2 linked regions of the Myxococcus xanthus genome follow. Each later gene encodes a partner of the first gene's protein in a complex. Links are inferred from orthologs where the notes say so. Each region holds a gene or a part of one and is shown in the gene's direction. Other genes may lie near its edges.

Region 1 (7,468 bases):
GCCGAGCCACCTCATCACGGGCCGTCTCCAAGGAGGGACGCAGCGACGCCGCCTCCGCCTCCCGGTCCGTCAGCTCCGCGCGGAGCTTCGTCAGCGACTCCTTCAGCCGGCCGCTGCGCTCCTCCCACGACTTCGCGCGAGCCACCACCTCATCGAGCTTGCCGCGCGTGAAGGCCAGCGGCTCGGGAGGCAGCTGCACCCAGGTCGGGTCCACCACGCGCGCCGGGTCCTGCCCCGCCACCACCAGGAAGTAGGCGGCCTCGCTGTGATTCACCAGGGTGCCGTCCACCTGGAGCCCTTCGCCCCGCTCGAAGGCGAGCTGGTAGCCCAGCACCGGGGACTGCGTGGCCACCTCCACATTGGCGAAGTGGACCGACAGGGCGTCCAGCAGCTGACCATAGGTGGGCGGCACACCCTCCTCGGCCTCCAGCAACTGGGGCAACGCGAGCCCCGCGACGTTGCGCAGGCCGCCCACGAGGAAGCCCTGCTTCGTCACCAGCCGCGCCAGCTCCGCCAGCAGCTCCGGCGCCTTCACGTACGGCGCCAGGTCCGCGACCAGCACCACATCGAAGCTGCCCGACTCGAAGTCGTCGTAGACGTTGGCCCGGAAGCGCAAGGCGGGACCGCCGTGCGCCTTTTGCGCGGCCTCGACCGCCGCTACATCCCTGTCGCACGACACGACTGCGCGCGCGCCTCTCTCCACGAGGAAGCGTGCGCTCTCGCCCCCGGTGGAGGCGACCGCATCGACTTCCAGGACCCGTCGACGGGCGAAGAGGCTCTCCGCGAAAATGTAGCGGGGCAGCAGTTCGCTGGGCCCCAAGCGGCGGAATGTGTGGTGCATCGGTGTGTTCGGGAGTGGGAGTATACCCCCGGGCAGGCGCGCCCCAAGTTAAGCGCCGGGGCTGGAAATGGGCCTCGCGCTCGCACGTCAGGAGGGCAGGCGACATGAACGGAACGGCACAACAGGGATTCGGCTATCGGGCGCGGCGTACCTTCACGCGGCTCCTCATCTTCACTCTCATCCTGGGCCTGGGCGGCGTGGTCGTCTTTCTCCTCTCCCAGCTCAACGCGCGCACCTTCACCCTGGCCCTCCATGACGGGCAGCTGGTGGTGATGAAGGGCCGCAACGCCCCCATGGGCGCGGTCCCCTACCGGACCGGGGACCCGCGGCTGGCGGACGCCTATGCGCCGGTCGCCATCGAAGGCCAGGACGTCTCGGCCCTCCTGACGCGCAAGTTCACCGACCGGGACGAGCTGGACCAGGCCCTGTTCCCCGTCCTGGAGGGACTGGCCCGCCCGCGCATCGCGTCGGACGAGCCGGCCCGGGTCGACCAGGGCCTCTACTACCTCCGGCGCGCGGAGAAGCTCTCCGGCATCACCGAGGAGCAGCGCCTGACGCTCCAGAAGCACATGGTGGACGTGGCCTACTACCAGGCCCGGCAGAAGCTGGAGGACGCCCGCCGGCTGGTCAGCGAGGCCCTCACCCAGCTCAAGCTGGCCGCGGAGAGCCAGAGCCGCCACGCGCGCAGCGCCAACCAGATGCTGTCCGCCGTGGCCCCGCCGGCCCGCGAGTTGGAGGATTCGCTGCGGCGGGCCGTGCACACCCTCAGCGGGCCCCAGGTGGCCCCCCAGACGCCGCCCCAGGCCGCGCCGCAGCCCGCCCCCACCGCGCCGCCCCCGGCCCCCACGCCGCAGCCAGAGACCACCGGGGAGGCCCTGGACGAGGCCCCCCAGGCCCCCACCGGGACGGATGCGGGCGGTGTGGTTCCAACCCCTCCGTAGGGCCCTTTCTGACCGTCCACGGTGGATTCCAGGAGGCCCACACTCCACGTTCCTGGGAGGGGTCACCGACTGTTCACCGAACGACTGCGAGATCGTCTCGGAGATCGATCATAGATTGCACGGGCCATGCCGGGCCGAGCACTAGATCTCGCGTTGACAGGTTGGGTACCCCCCCATAGCTTGTGGCTGGTCGATGGCGCCCCACCAGCCGATGTGGCTGAGAGCGGGGAAGAGGAGGGATTGTGGGTTTCTTGCACACAGCATCGGTTTGGCCCATAAATCCCTCCAGACACACCGTCGATTCCAGCCGCTAGCCCCGTCCCGCCGGAACGGGACTTACCTGAACAATTTTCCAGTAACGTGGTGGGGAACCCCGCTTCCCTGGACAGGCCTCGTGTCTGCCCGAAGCGCCCTGCTTTTGTCTGGAGTGAGCCGCTCGTGAACTTCGATACGCCCGTGAAGCCGTCCGCCAACATGTCTGTCCCGCCCGTCTCCTCCGGTCCGTCCACGCCGGCGACGACGCCCGCGCCGACGGGCGCCGCTGCCTCGGGCGCGGTTGCTTCCGAGCCCACGGCGGGCGACTTCAGCGCGACCTCCATGCGGGTGCGCAAGCGCAACGGCGGCGCGGAGACGGTGGACCTCAACAAGATTGTCCGCGCCGTGGGCCGCTCCTGCGTGGGCCTGCCCCGCGTGGACGCGATGCGCGTGGCCACGAAGACCATCTCCGGCCTGTATGACGGCGCGACGACGCGCGAGCTGGACAGCCTCTCCATCCAGACGGCCGCCGCCCTCATCGTCGAGGAGCCCGAGTACGGCCGTCTCTCCGCGCGCCTGCTGGCCACCTTCATCCAGAAGGAGGTCAGCAACCAGGACATCCACTCCTTCAGCCAGTCCGTGGCCGCGGGCCACAAGCACGGGCTGATCGCGGATCGGCTGCTCCAGTTCGTCCAGGCCAACGCGCGCAAGCTCAACGCGGCCATCGACCCATCGCGCAACGACCTCTTCGAGTACTTCGGCCTGCGCACCGTCTACGACAGGTACCTGCTGAAGAACCCGCAGACGCGCGAGGTGCTGGAGACGCCGCAGGAGTTCTTCCTCCGCGTGGCCAGCGCGCTCAGCGGCGACAATGTGAATGAGGCCATCGAGCTGTACCGGCTGTTCAGCTCGCTGGAGTACCTGCCCAGCTCCCCCACCCTGTTCAACTCGGGCACGCGCCACGAGCAGCTTTCGAGCTGCTTCCTGCTGGACTCGCCCGCGGACGAGCTGGACGCCATCTACAAGAAGTATTCGGACATCGCGATGCTGTCGAAGTTCTCCGGCGGCATCGGCGTGGCGTACCACCGGGTGCGCGCGCGCGGCTCGCTCATCAAGTCCACCAACGGGCACTCCAACGGCATCGTCCCCTGGCTGAAGACGCTGGACGCCTCCGTGGCGGCGGTGAACCAGGGCGGCAAGCGCAAGGGCGCGTGCTGCGTGTACCTGGAGACGTGGCACGCGGACATCGAGGACTTCCTCGAGCTGCGTGAGAACACCGGCGACGACGCGCGCCGCACGCACAACCTGAACCTGGCCAACTGGGTGCCGGACCTCTTCATGAAGCGCGTGGAGGCGGACGGCGACTGGAGCCTGTTCGACCCGAAGGGCGTCCCCCACCTCACGGACCTGTACGGCGACGCCTTCGAGCAGGCCTACGCGAAGGCAGAGGCCGACGGACTGGCCATGCGCAAGGTGAAGGCGCGTGACCTCTACGCCCGGATGATGAAGTGCCTGGCGCAGACGGGTAACGGCTGGATGACCTTCAAGGACATCAGCAACCGCAAGAGCAACCAGACGGGCAAGGACGGCAACGTCATCCACCTGTCCAACCTGTGCACCGAAATCCTGGAGGTGACGAGCCAGGGTGAGACGGCGGTGTGCAACCTGGGCTCGTTGAACCTGAGCCGGATGCTGGTGAACGGGAAGTTCGACTTCGAGCGGCTGCGCGCCAACGCCCAGCTCGCGATGCGGCAGCTCGACCGCGTCATCGACCTGAACTACTACCCCATCCCCACGGCGGCTTCGTCCAACAAGCGCTGGCGCCCGGTGGGCCTGGGCCTGATGGGCCTCCAGGACGTCTTCTTCCAGCTCAAGCTGGCCTTCGACTCGGCGGAGGCGCGTGCGCTCTCCAAGAAGATTTCGGAGGAGATCTACTTCGCGGCGCTGACCACGTCCTGCGAGCTGGCCGAGCAGTACGGCGCCCACGAGTCCTTCCAGGAGACGCGGGCGGCCAAGGGCGAGCTCCAGTTCGACCACTGGGGCGTGGTGCCCGAGGACACGGCGCGCTGGGACGCGCTGCGCCAGCGCATCATGAAGCACGGCCTGCGCAACTCGCTGATGATTGCGATTGCCCCCACGGCGACGATTGCCTCCATCGTCGGCTGCTACGAGTGCATCGAGCCGCAGGTGTCCAACCTGTTCAAGCGCGAGACGCTGTCGGGTGACTTCCTCCAGGTGAACCGCTACCTGGTGCGCGACCTCCAGGCGTTGGGGCTGTGGAACGAGAACATCCGCAACCGCATCAAGATGGCGGAAGGCAGCGTGCAGGACATCACCGAGCTGCCGGAGAACCTCCGCGCGGTGTACCGCACGGCGTGGGAGCTGCCGATGCGCTCGCTGCTGGACATGGGCGCGGACCGAGGGGCGTTCATCGACCAGAGCCAGTCGCTCAACCTGTTCGTCGAGACGCCGAACATCGGGAAGCTGTCCTCGATGTACTTCTACGCGTGGCAGAAGGGCCTGAAGACGACGTACTACCTGCGCTCGCGTCCGGCGACGCGGATTGCCAAGGCCACGGTGGGCGCGGGTGGTGGCGCCAGCATGGCGTCCGCGGCCCCTGCCCCGGTGGCGAAGGCGACCGAGGCCGAGGCGGTGGCCTGCTCGCTGGAGAACCCGGAAGCGTGCGAGGCCTGCCAGTAGGCATTGAGACGCTGACGGTTTCGCAGTTGGAAGAACGTTTGAGTTACCGCGCCGCAGCGCGAGGAGCACGGAAGCAATGCTGTTGAACCCTGGCCTGAATCTCACGCTGCGCCCGATGGCGTATCCGCAGTTCTTCGAGATGTACCGGAACGCCATCAAGAACACCTGGACCGTGGAGGAGGTCGACTTCTCCACGGACCTGGTGGACCTGCGCTCGAAGATGACGGACGCGGAGCGCCACCTCATCCACCGGCTGGTGGCGTTCTTCGCGACGGGTGACAGCATCGTCGGCAACAACCTGGTGCTGAACCTCTACAAGCACCTGAACGCCCCTGAGGCGCGGATGTACCTGTCGCGCCAGCTCTACGAGGAGGCGCTGCACGTCCAGTTCTACCTGACGCTGCTGGACACCTACGTTCCGGACCCGGCGGAGCGGGCGATGGCCTTCGCGGCCGTCGACAACATCCCCTCCATCCAGCGCAAGGCGCAGTTCTGCATGAAGTGGATGGACAGCATCCAGGGGATGGACACGCTGCAGACGAAGCAGGACCGGCGCCAGTTCCTGCTGAACCTCATCTGCTTCGCGGGCTGCATCGAGGGCCTCTTCTTCTTCGCGGCCTTCGCCTACGTGTACTTCCTGCGCAGCAAGGGTCTGCTGAACGGCCTGGCGGCGGGCACCAACTGGGTGTTCCGGGACGAGAGCGCGCACATGGCGTTCGCGTTCGAGTCCATCCAGGTGGCGCGCAAGGAGGAGCCGGACCTCTTCGACGCGCAGATGGAGCGCGACGTGGTGGCCATGCTCCGCGAGGCCGTGGAGTGCGAGACGCAGTTCGCGCAGGACCTGCTGAGCGGCGGCGTGATGGGCCTGTCCGTGCAGGACATGCGCGGCTACCTGGAGTACGTGGCGGACCAGCGGCTCCAGATGCTGGGCATGTCGCCGGTGTTCGGCACGAAGAACCCGCTGCACTTCATGGACCTGCAGGACGTGCAGGAGCTCACGAACTTCTTCGAGCGCCGCGTGTCCTCGTACCAGGTGGCCGTGGGTGTTGGCGCGGCCACGGACGTCGTGCTCGACGCGGCGTTCTGAGCGGCTGTGTGTTGTGTCCCGGGGCGCGGTTTACGCGCCCCGGTTGAGGTCAGCGCGCGGAGGGGTCACCAGAACTTCCACCATGGGCGCTTCGGAGCCTCGGCCCCCCCTGATCCGGCGCCTGGATGGTTGCTCAACAGGGCCACCCTTCCTCCATTGCTTCCGGCGCCGTAACCGTCCGGCCAGTGACGTGGCGTGAGCAGTTGCAGCCGGATGAGAACCGTGGTCGGCGCACGCCGCGAGGATTCAGAGACTGGGCTGGAGGCGCGAGTCGGGCGGGTCGGCGGCGCGTCGCCGCTTCCACTCGTGGGGCAGCAGCTCACCAATGCGCGAGTTGGGGTACGTCTGCACGCGCAGCAAGACGTCCTCAAGGTATGCCTCGGGGTTGACTTGGTTGGCCTCACAGGTGGCCACCAGCGCGTAAAGGCCCGCGAGATTCTCCCCCGCGACCTCGTGGCCGACGAAGAGGAATTTCTTCCGGCCCAGGGCCGCCTTCCTCAGCGCCGATTCCGAGCGGTTGTTGTCGAGAGGAAGGCGCTCATTCTCCACGAAGCGGGTGAGGGCCTCCCACTGCTTGAGGGCGTAGGAAATGGGAAATGGCCTGGCCCAGCGGACTCTTGGGCGGGTGCCGCGGCGCCTGCGTTTCAAGCCAGGCATGCAGTTGCGCGATGACGGGGGCGATGTGGAGTTGACGCAGTCCGCGGAGCGCGGCCGTGCGAACCAAGTCCGCGTCGCGTGCCTGGGCTTCCACCCGGTAGAGATCGAGGATGAAATCCAGGGCTTCACGCGCTTCGGGCGCGGTGGCCAGCGCGTCGAAAATGCGACGCCGGCAGTGGGCCCAACACCCGACGCGTACCCGGCCCTGGGGTAGCGCCACCGCGTTGTAGCCGGTGTACGCGTCCACCACGAGGGCGCCCGAGGTGCCGCCCAGGACTTCCTTCGGCGTCTTGCTGGCGCGGCCCATGCTGAAGCGGTAGCCGATGAGCCACTCGCCTGCCTCATTCTGGGTGAGGAAAGTCCAGAGGTAGCCAAGCCGCGTCTTCTTCACGTCCAGCACTCGCAGCGGCGCCTCGTACGCCCACACCACGTCCGCAGACGCAATGCATTGCAGCAGGTGGTGGGAGAGAGGCAGTAGTACCGAGGCGGCCTGGTGGAAGAGGTCCGTCAGCGTGCTGCGACTCATGGGCACGCCGCTTCTCTCCACCCTCTGGGCCAGCCGGTGCAGCGGCATGGCGTCCGCGCACTTGGACGTCACCACGTGCGCGAGGAAGCCGGGGCCGTACTCGCCCCGGTCCACCCCCCTGGCCGGAGGCGGGGCGGTGACGACGCCCCGGCCGCGCGCGCACGCTAGGACTTCCTGCACGTGTACCTGCCGCTCGAAGCGCGAAAGAATGTACTCGTACACCTCGCTGGTGCGGCCCCGGCCCAGCGGCCTCAAGTCCTCGCTGCCGCACGCGGGGCAGTGGCGCTCCTCGACTGGGACGGCGTGGCGAATTTCCCGCGCCGGGATCTCCTCGGCCTTTCGGGCCGCCCTCTGCTGGCGCTTCTTCTTCGCTGCCTCGTCCCGCGCCGCCTTCGACTCCTCCTCGGACGCGGCCCCTCGCAGCTCGTGTTGGCGGTCATCAAAGAGCGCGGGATTCTGGT
Region 2 (5,141 bases), 210 kb from region 1 along the record:
GACGCGATGGAGAAGGTGGGCAAGGAAGGCGTCATCACCGTCGAAGAGGCCAAGGGCCTGGAGACGACGCTGGACGTGGTCGAGGGCATGCAGTTCGACCGCGGCTACCTGTCCCCGTACTTCGTGACGGACCCGGAGCGCATGGAGGCGGCGCTCAACGACGCGCTCATCCTCATCAACGAGAAGAAGATCTCCTCGATGAAGGACCTCCTGCCCATCCTGGAGCAGGTCGCCCGCGCCGGTAAGCCCCTGCTCATCATCGCCGAGGACATCGAGGGCGAGGCCCTGGCCACCCTGGTGGTCAACAAGATCCGCGGCGTGCTGAACGTGTGCGCGGTGAAGGCGCCGGGCTTCGGTGACCGCCGCAAGGCCATGCTCGAGGACATCGCCACCCTGACGGGCGGCAAGATGATCGCCGAGGACCTGGGCATCAAGCTGGACACCATCACCCTCCAGGACCTGGGCCGCGCGAAGCGCCTCACGGTGGACAAGGACAACACCACCATCGTGGACGGTGCTGGCAGCCAGCAGGAGATCGAGGCGCGCGTGAAGCAGATCCGCGCCCAGATTGAAGAGACCTCCAGCGACTACGACCGCGAGAAGCTCCAGGAGCGCCTGGCGAAGCTCGTGGGCGGCGTGGCCGTCATCAACGTCGGCGCGGCCACCGAGACGGAGATGAAGGAGAAGAAGGCCCGCGTCGAGGACGCGCTCAACGCGACCCGCGCGGCCGTGGAAGAGGGCGTCGTCCCTGGCGGCGGCGTGGCCTACATCCGCTGCCTCAAGGCGCTGGAAGGCCTGCAGCTGACCGGTGGTGAGAAGTTCGGCGTGGACATCATCCGCCGCGCGGTCGAGGAGCCCCTCCGCCAGATCGTCGGCAACGGCGGCCTGGAGGGCAGCGTGGTGGTGAACAAGGTCAAGGAGTCCTCCGGTCCGTTCGGCTTCAACGCCGCCACGGGCACCTACGAGGACCTGCTGGCCGCCGGCGTCATCGACCCGGCCAAGGTCAGCCGCACCGCGCTGCAGAACGCGGCGTCCGTGTCCTCGCTGATGCTCACCACCGAGGCCATGGTGGCGGAGCGTCCGAAGGAGGAGAAGGACCTCCCCGCCGGCGGTGGCATGGGCGGGATGGGTGGCATGGGCGGCATGGGCGGCATGGGCATGTAGTCCGCCCCTCACCCCGGCATCCGTCCGGGGTGACGTCCTGAACGCGGCCTCCGGCTCCCTCATGGGGACCCGGAGGCCGTCGTCTTTGCGGGCTGGGTGGCGACGCGCCTTCCCGGCCCTTACTTTGGTGAATACGAAGGAGGAGACACCCGTGAAGCCCGTGAAGATTTTTACGACCACCTACTGTGGCTACTGCGTCCGCGCCAAGGACCTGCTCAAGCGCAAGGGCGTGGATTACGAAGAGGTGGATGTCACCGGAGACGACGACCTGCGCGCGAAGCTCGTGGAGATGAGCGGTGGTCAGCGCACCGTGCCGCAAATCTTCATCGGCGACACGCACGTCGGCGGCTACTCGGACTTGTCCCGCCTGGACACCGAGGGCCGCCTGGAGCCGATGCTCCAGGCCTGAGCACCCCAGGCAGGCGGCCAGGCGCCCCCGCCAAGGCTCCCGGCCTGCGGTGCATAGGTTTCTCCCCGTGGCACTTCACTCATCCACGGGAGGCGGCATGGCAGGCGAAGAGCGGCAGACGGGGACCCGGGACGAGCAGTACAACCTCATCAGCGTCCTGTATCACCTGCTCAAGGGTGCCTCGACCAGTGAGGCGTACATCCGGGATGCCGAGGAAAACGGCGACCCGGAGCTCGCCCAGTTCTTCCGCGATTGGCAGGAGGAGCAGCGAAACCTCGCCGAGCGGGCCAAGAATCTGCTCGGCGCCCGCATGGCGGGCGTCTCCAGGGCGGGCACCGGCCGCAAGCGCTCGGCCCAAGGAGGCAGGCGCGGCGCGGACTCGGTGGAGAAGCAACCCACCAACGCGAGCGTTGCCTCGGGCGGCAATGACACGACGCGTGACGCCGTGGACGAGGAGCTGATGGAGACCTTCCCCGCCAGCGACCCGCCAGCCCGCTACTGAGGCCCCATCCGGATTCCTGCGTCCTTCCGCGAGGGAGTGACGCAGGATTCTGGATTCTGGCCGAACGTTCGTCTTGTATGGGGGGTCGTGAAACACACCGTCCCCTTCCACTGCCCGCGCCTGGTGCTGCTGCTGGTGGCCATCCTGGCCGCGGCCTGCCGGAGCACGCCCTTCCAGGTGCGTGGCGCCGTGCCCGAATCGCTGGGCGCGTCCGCGGTGGTCGTCCAGCCCTTCGGCTTCCAGTGGGCGGAGCCTGACTGGCGCGCCGTGGAGTTGTCTCAGCGGCTGGTGAATGTGGCCCTGGCGCAGGCCGGTGACGCGGCCCTCTTCTTCGGCCCCACCGAGCTGCAGGTGGCGCGGCCCGGCGAGGAAGGCGGTAACGGGCTGACGCGCGCTGTGGTGGCGGCATTGGCCTCCTACGGCGTCCGGCCTGACGGGTTGATGGTCCTCCGCCCCTCGGCGGAGCAACGCATCCAGTCCGGTGAACGTGAACTGATTGACACCGAGGGCTACACGGTGGGCCAGAGCGCCACCGAGGTGGTGATGTACGTGGGCCGTGTCGAGGTCCTCCACCCCGCCACGCAAGAGGTGGTGCTGGAGGTCTTCGGGGAGGCCACCGTGAATCCCTACGCAGACATCCTTGATGAGGGCGCGGACCCGGCTCCGGAGCTGACGCGCCTCATGGAGGAGCTCACGCGCGAAGCACTCCGCGGCCTGTCGAGCCACCTGAAGCCACCCCGCGCGCCCGCCCCCGCGCTGGCCTCCTCCCTGGCGTGGGCGCCGTGGGACGTGCTCGACATGGCGGCGTGGATGCCCAAGGACAGCACAGACCTGGAATTGCCGCCGGGTCTGCAAGAAGCCGGGCAGGACCCGCGAAGCCTGCGCGTCCAGCGCCTGCGCTTCGCCAACCCGGACGCGGACACCGCGCTGCTGGAAACGCTGGCGTTGCGCCCCGGCGGCCTCTATGTGCGCGCCGCACCCGAGGGCGCGAAGCTCTCCGCGGGGGACCTGGTGCTCACGCTCGACGGCCGCCCTGCACTTCCCCAGACACTTGCCCGCGCACGGCTGGCGCTCGTGCCAGTCGAAGCGCGCGTTCAACAACCCTCAGGCAGGATTGTTCCACTCGTACTGCCTTGAGTTTTCCCGATGTGAAGAGGCTCGCGTCGGGCTTGCCCGCCCATGCGACTCGCACCTAAAGAGGACCCGATATGGATAGGCCCGAGGTCACCCAGACCACTCAGACGGAGCAGGAAGGCCGCACCACCCGAATCCCCATCCCCGAATGGACGGTGGAGGTGGTTGCCGGACCTGACAAGGGCAAGAAGGTGAAGACGCAAGACGGACTGGTCCGCGTGGGCTCCGACAGCGCCTGCGACCTGGTCCTCACCGACGCCACGGTGAGCCGCCGCCACCTGGAGGTGGAGCGCACCTCGCGCGGGCTGATGCTGCGCGACACCGGCAGCCGCAACGGCACCTTCCTGGACGGCCGTCAGGTGGTGCAGGCCTACCTGACCAGCGGCGACAAGGTGGAGCTGGGTAAGACGAAGCTCTCCGTGAAGGTCGCCCCGCGTCCCACCGAGGTGGAGGTGGCGGGGGCGGAGTCCTTCGGCGCGCTGGTGGGCGCCTCGGAAAAGATGCGCTGGGTCTTCACGGAGCTGCGCCGCATCGCCCGCGAGGACATGAGCCTGCTCGTGGAGGGTGAGACGGGCACCGGCAAGGAGCTGGCGGCGCGCGCGGTGCACCAGCACTCGGCGCGGCGCCACGGCCCCTTCAAGGTCGTGGACTGCAACCTCATCTCCGAGGAGAAGGCCGAGCGCGAGCTCTTCGGCGGCCTGCGCGCGGGTGACGGCGAGGACCGCGAGGCCCGGGGCGTCTTCGAAGCGGCCCGGGGCGGCACCCTCTTCATGGACGAGGTGGGCGAGCTGCCGCTGCCCGTGCAGGGAAAGCTGCTGCGCGTGCTGGAGACGCGCGAGGTGCCGTCGCTGGACGGCCAGCCGGTGGCGGTGGACGTGCGCGTCATCGCCTCCACCCACCGGAACCTGGAAGAGGACGTGCGCCAGGGCCGCTTCCGCGCGGACCTGTACTTCCGGCTCGCGGTGGCGCGCGTGCGCCTGCCGCCCCTGCGCACCCGGCGGGACGATTTGCCCGCGCTAGCCCAGGCCCTGGCCCAGACGCTGCGCGCCAGCATCACCCTCACGCCCCAGACGCTGGCCCTCTTCGAGGGCTATGAGTGGCCGGGCAACGTGCGCGAGCTGCGCAACGTGCTGGAGCGCGGCGCCCTCATGGAGGAGACGGGCAACAGCAGCTGGCTGGACTTCCTCGCCCAGCCCTCGCGACGCGCGGAGGGACAGGCCCCCACCACCCAGGTGGCCACGCTGGTGGGCACCCTGCCCTACCACGAGGCCAAGGACAGGGTGCTGGCCGACTTCGAGCGCCTGTATTTCGCCGAGGTCATGAAAACCGTGGGCTTCGACATGAAGGCCGCGGAGCAGCGCACCGGCCTGTCCATGCAGAGCCTTTATCGCCTTTTGAAAAAGAACGGGCTTCGGCTCAAGGACCTCAAGAACGCCGAGGGCCTGGAGAAGTAAAGAAGTCCGCACGCAGGTCCACCTCTAGGGAGAACAACCGCATGTTGCGTCGTGTTGCCGTAGCCTCCGTCGTCTTCACTGCCGCTTGCGCCGGCCAGCAGAAGCCCGCAGCCCAGGCCGGACAGCCCACGTCGACCGAGGAGCGTGTCCGCATCACCAACCAGCCCCCGTTCGACCTGGTGAATTGCTTCCCGCGCGAGCTCCAGCTTCCGGAGCAGGCGAGCCAGGGCGTCGTGCTGGGCGCGCTACTCACCACGCGTCCCCAGGTGATGGAGTGCCTGGTGGACCCGAAGCACCGGGGCGCGGAGAAGAGCACCACGGTGGAGGTCAAGACGACCGTCACGGAGCAGGGCGGCTCGCACGCCGTCACCGGGACGAACCTCACCCCGGAAGGCCAGGCCTGCATCCAGAAGGTGGTGGACACCCAGGTGAAGTTGTCCGCGCTGCCCAAGGGCGCGCAGCCGGTGGAGGCGGCCAT

The links.
Region 2: the proteins of BHS09_RS25955 (region 1) and grxC are in contact, whole or in part, in an NMR structure (PDB 1QFN), measured with the Escherichia coli proteins. The link is inferred for Myxococcus xanthus from one-to-one orthologs.

Annotation. Positions count from the first base shown.
Region 1 is NZ_CP017174.1:6,394,196-6,401,663, forward strand. The notes cover bases 1,905-4,978. They hold BHS09_RS25955 (ribonucleoside-diphosphate reductase subunit alpha), read left to right. Parts: upstream 1,905-2,220; coding sequence 2,221-4,737; downstream 4,738-4,978. Other genes in these bases: BHS09_RS25960 (ribonucleotide-diphosphate reductase subunit beta), read left to right, coding at 4,814-4,978. Outside these bases: BHS09_RS25945 (methyltransferase domain-containing protein), read right to left, coding at 1-841; BHS09_RS25950 (IF-2 protein), read left to right, coding at 829-1,782; more of BHS09_RS25960, read left to right, coding at 4,979-5,824; BHS09_RS39530 (transposase domain-containing protein), read right to left, coding at 6,071-6,373; tnpC (IS66 family transposase), read right to left, coding at 6,363-7,468. UniProt on the Escherichia coli protein: Provides the precursors necessary for DNA synthesis. Catalyzes the biosynthesis of deoxyribonucleotides from the corresponding ribonucleotides.
Region 2 is NZ_CP017174.1:6,185,280-6,190,420, forward strand. The notes cover bases 1-2,944. They hold grxC (glutaredoxin 3), read left to right. Parts: upstream 1-1,315; coding sequence 1,316-1,573; downstream 1,574-2,944. Other genes in these bases: groL (chaperonin GroEL), read left to right, coding at 1-1,164; BHS09_RS25140 (hypothetical protein), read left to right, coding at 1,671-2,075; BHS09_RS25145 (hypothetical protein), read left to right, coding at 2,163-2,944. Outside these bases: more of BHS09_RS25145, read left to right, coding at 2,945-3,212; BHS09_RS25150 (sigma 54-interacting transcriptional regulator), read left to right, coding at 3,284-4,663; BHS09_RS25155 (hypothetical protein), read left to right, coding at 4,705-5,141. UniProt on the Escherichia coli protein: The disulfide bond functions as an electron carrier in the glutathione-dependent synthesis of deoxyribonucleotides by the enzyme ribonucleotide reductase.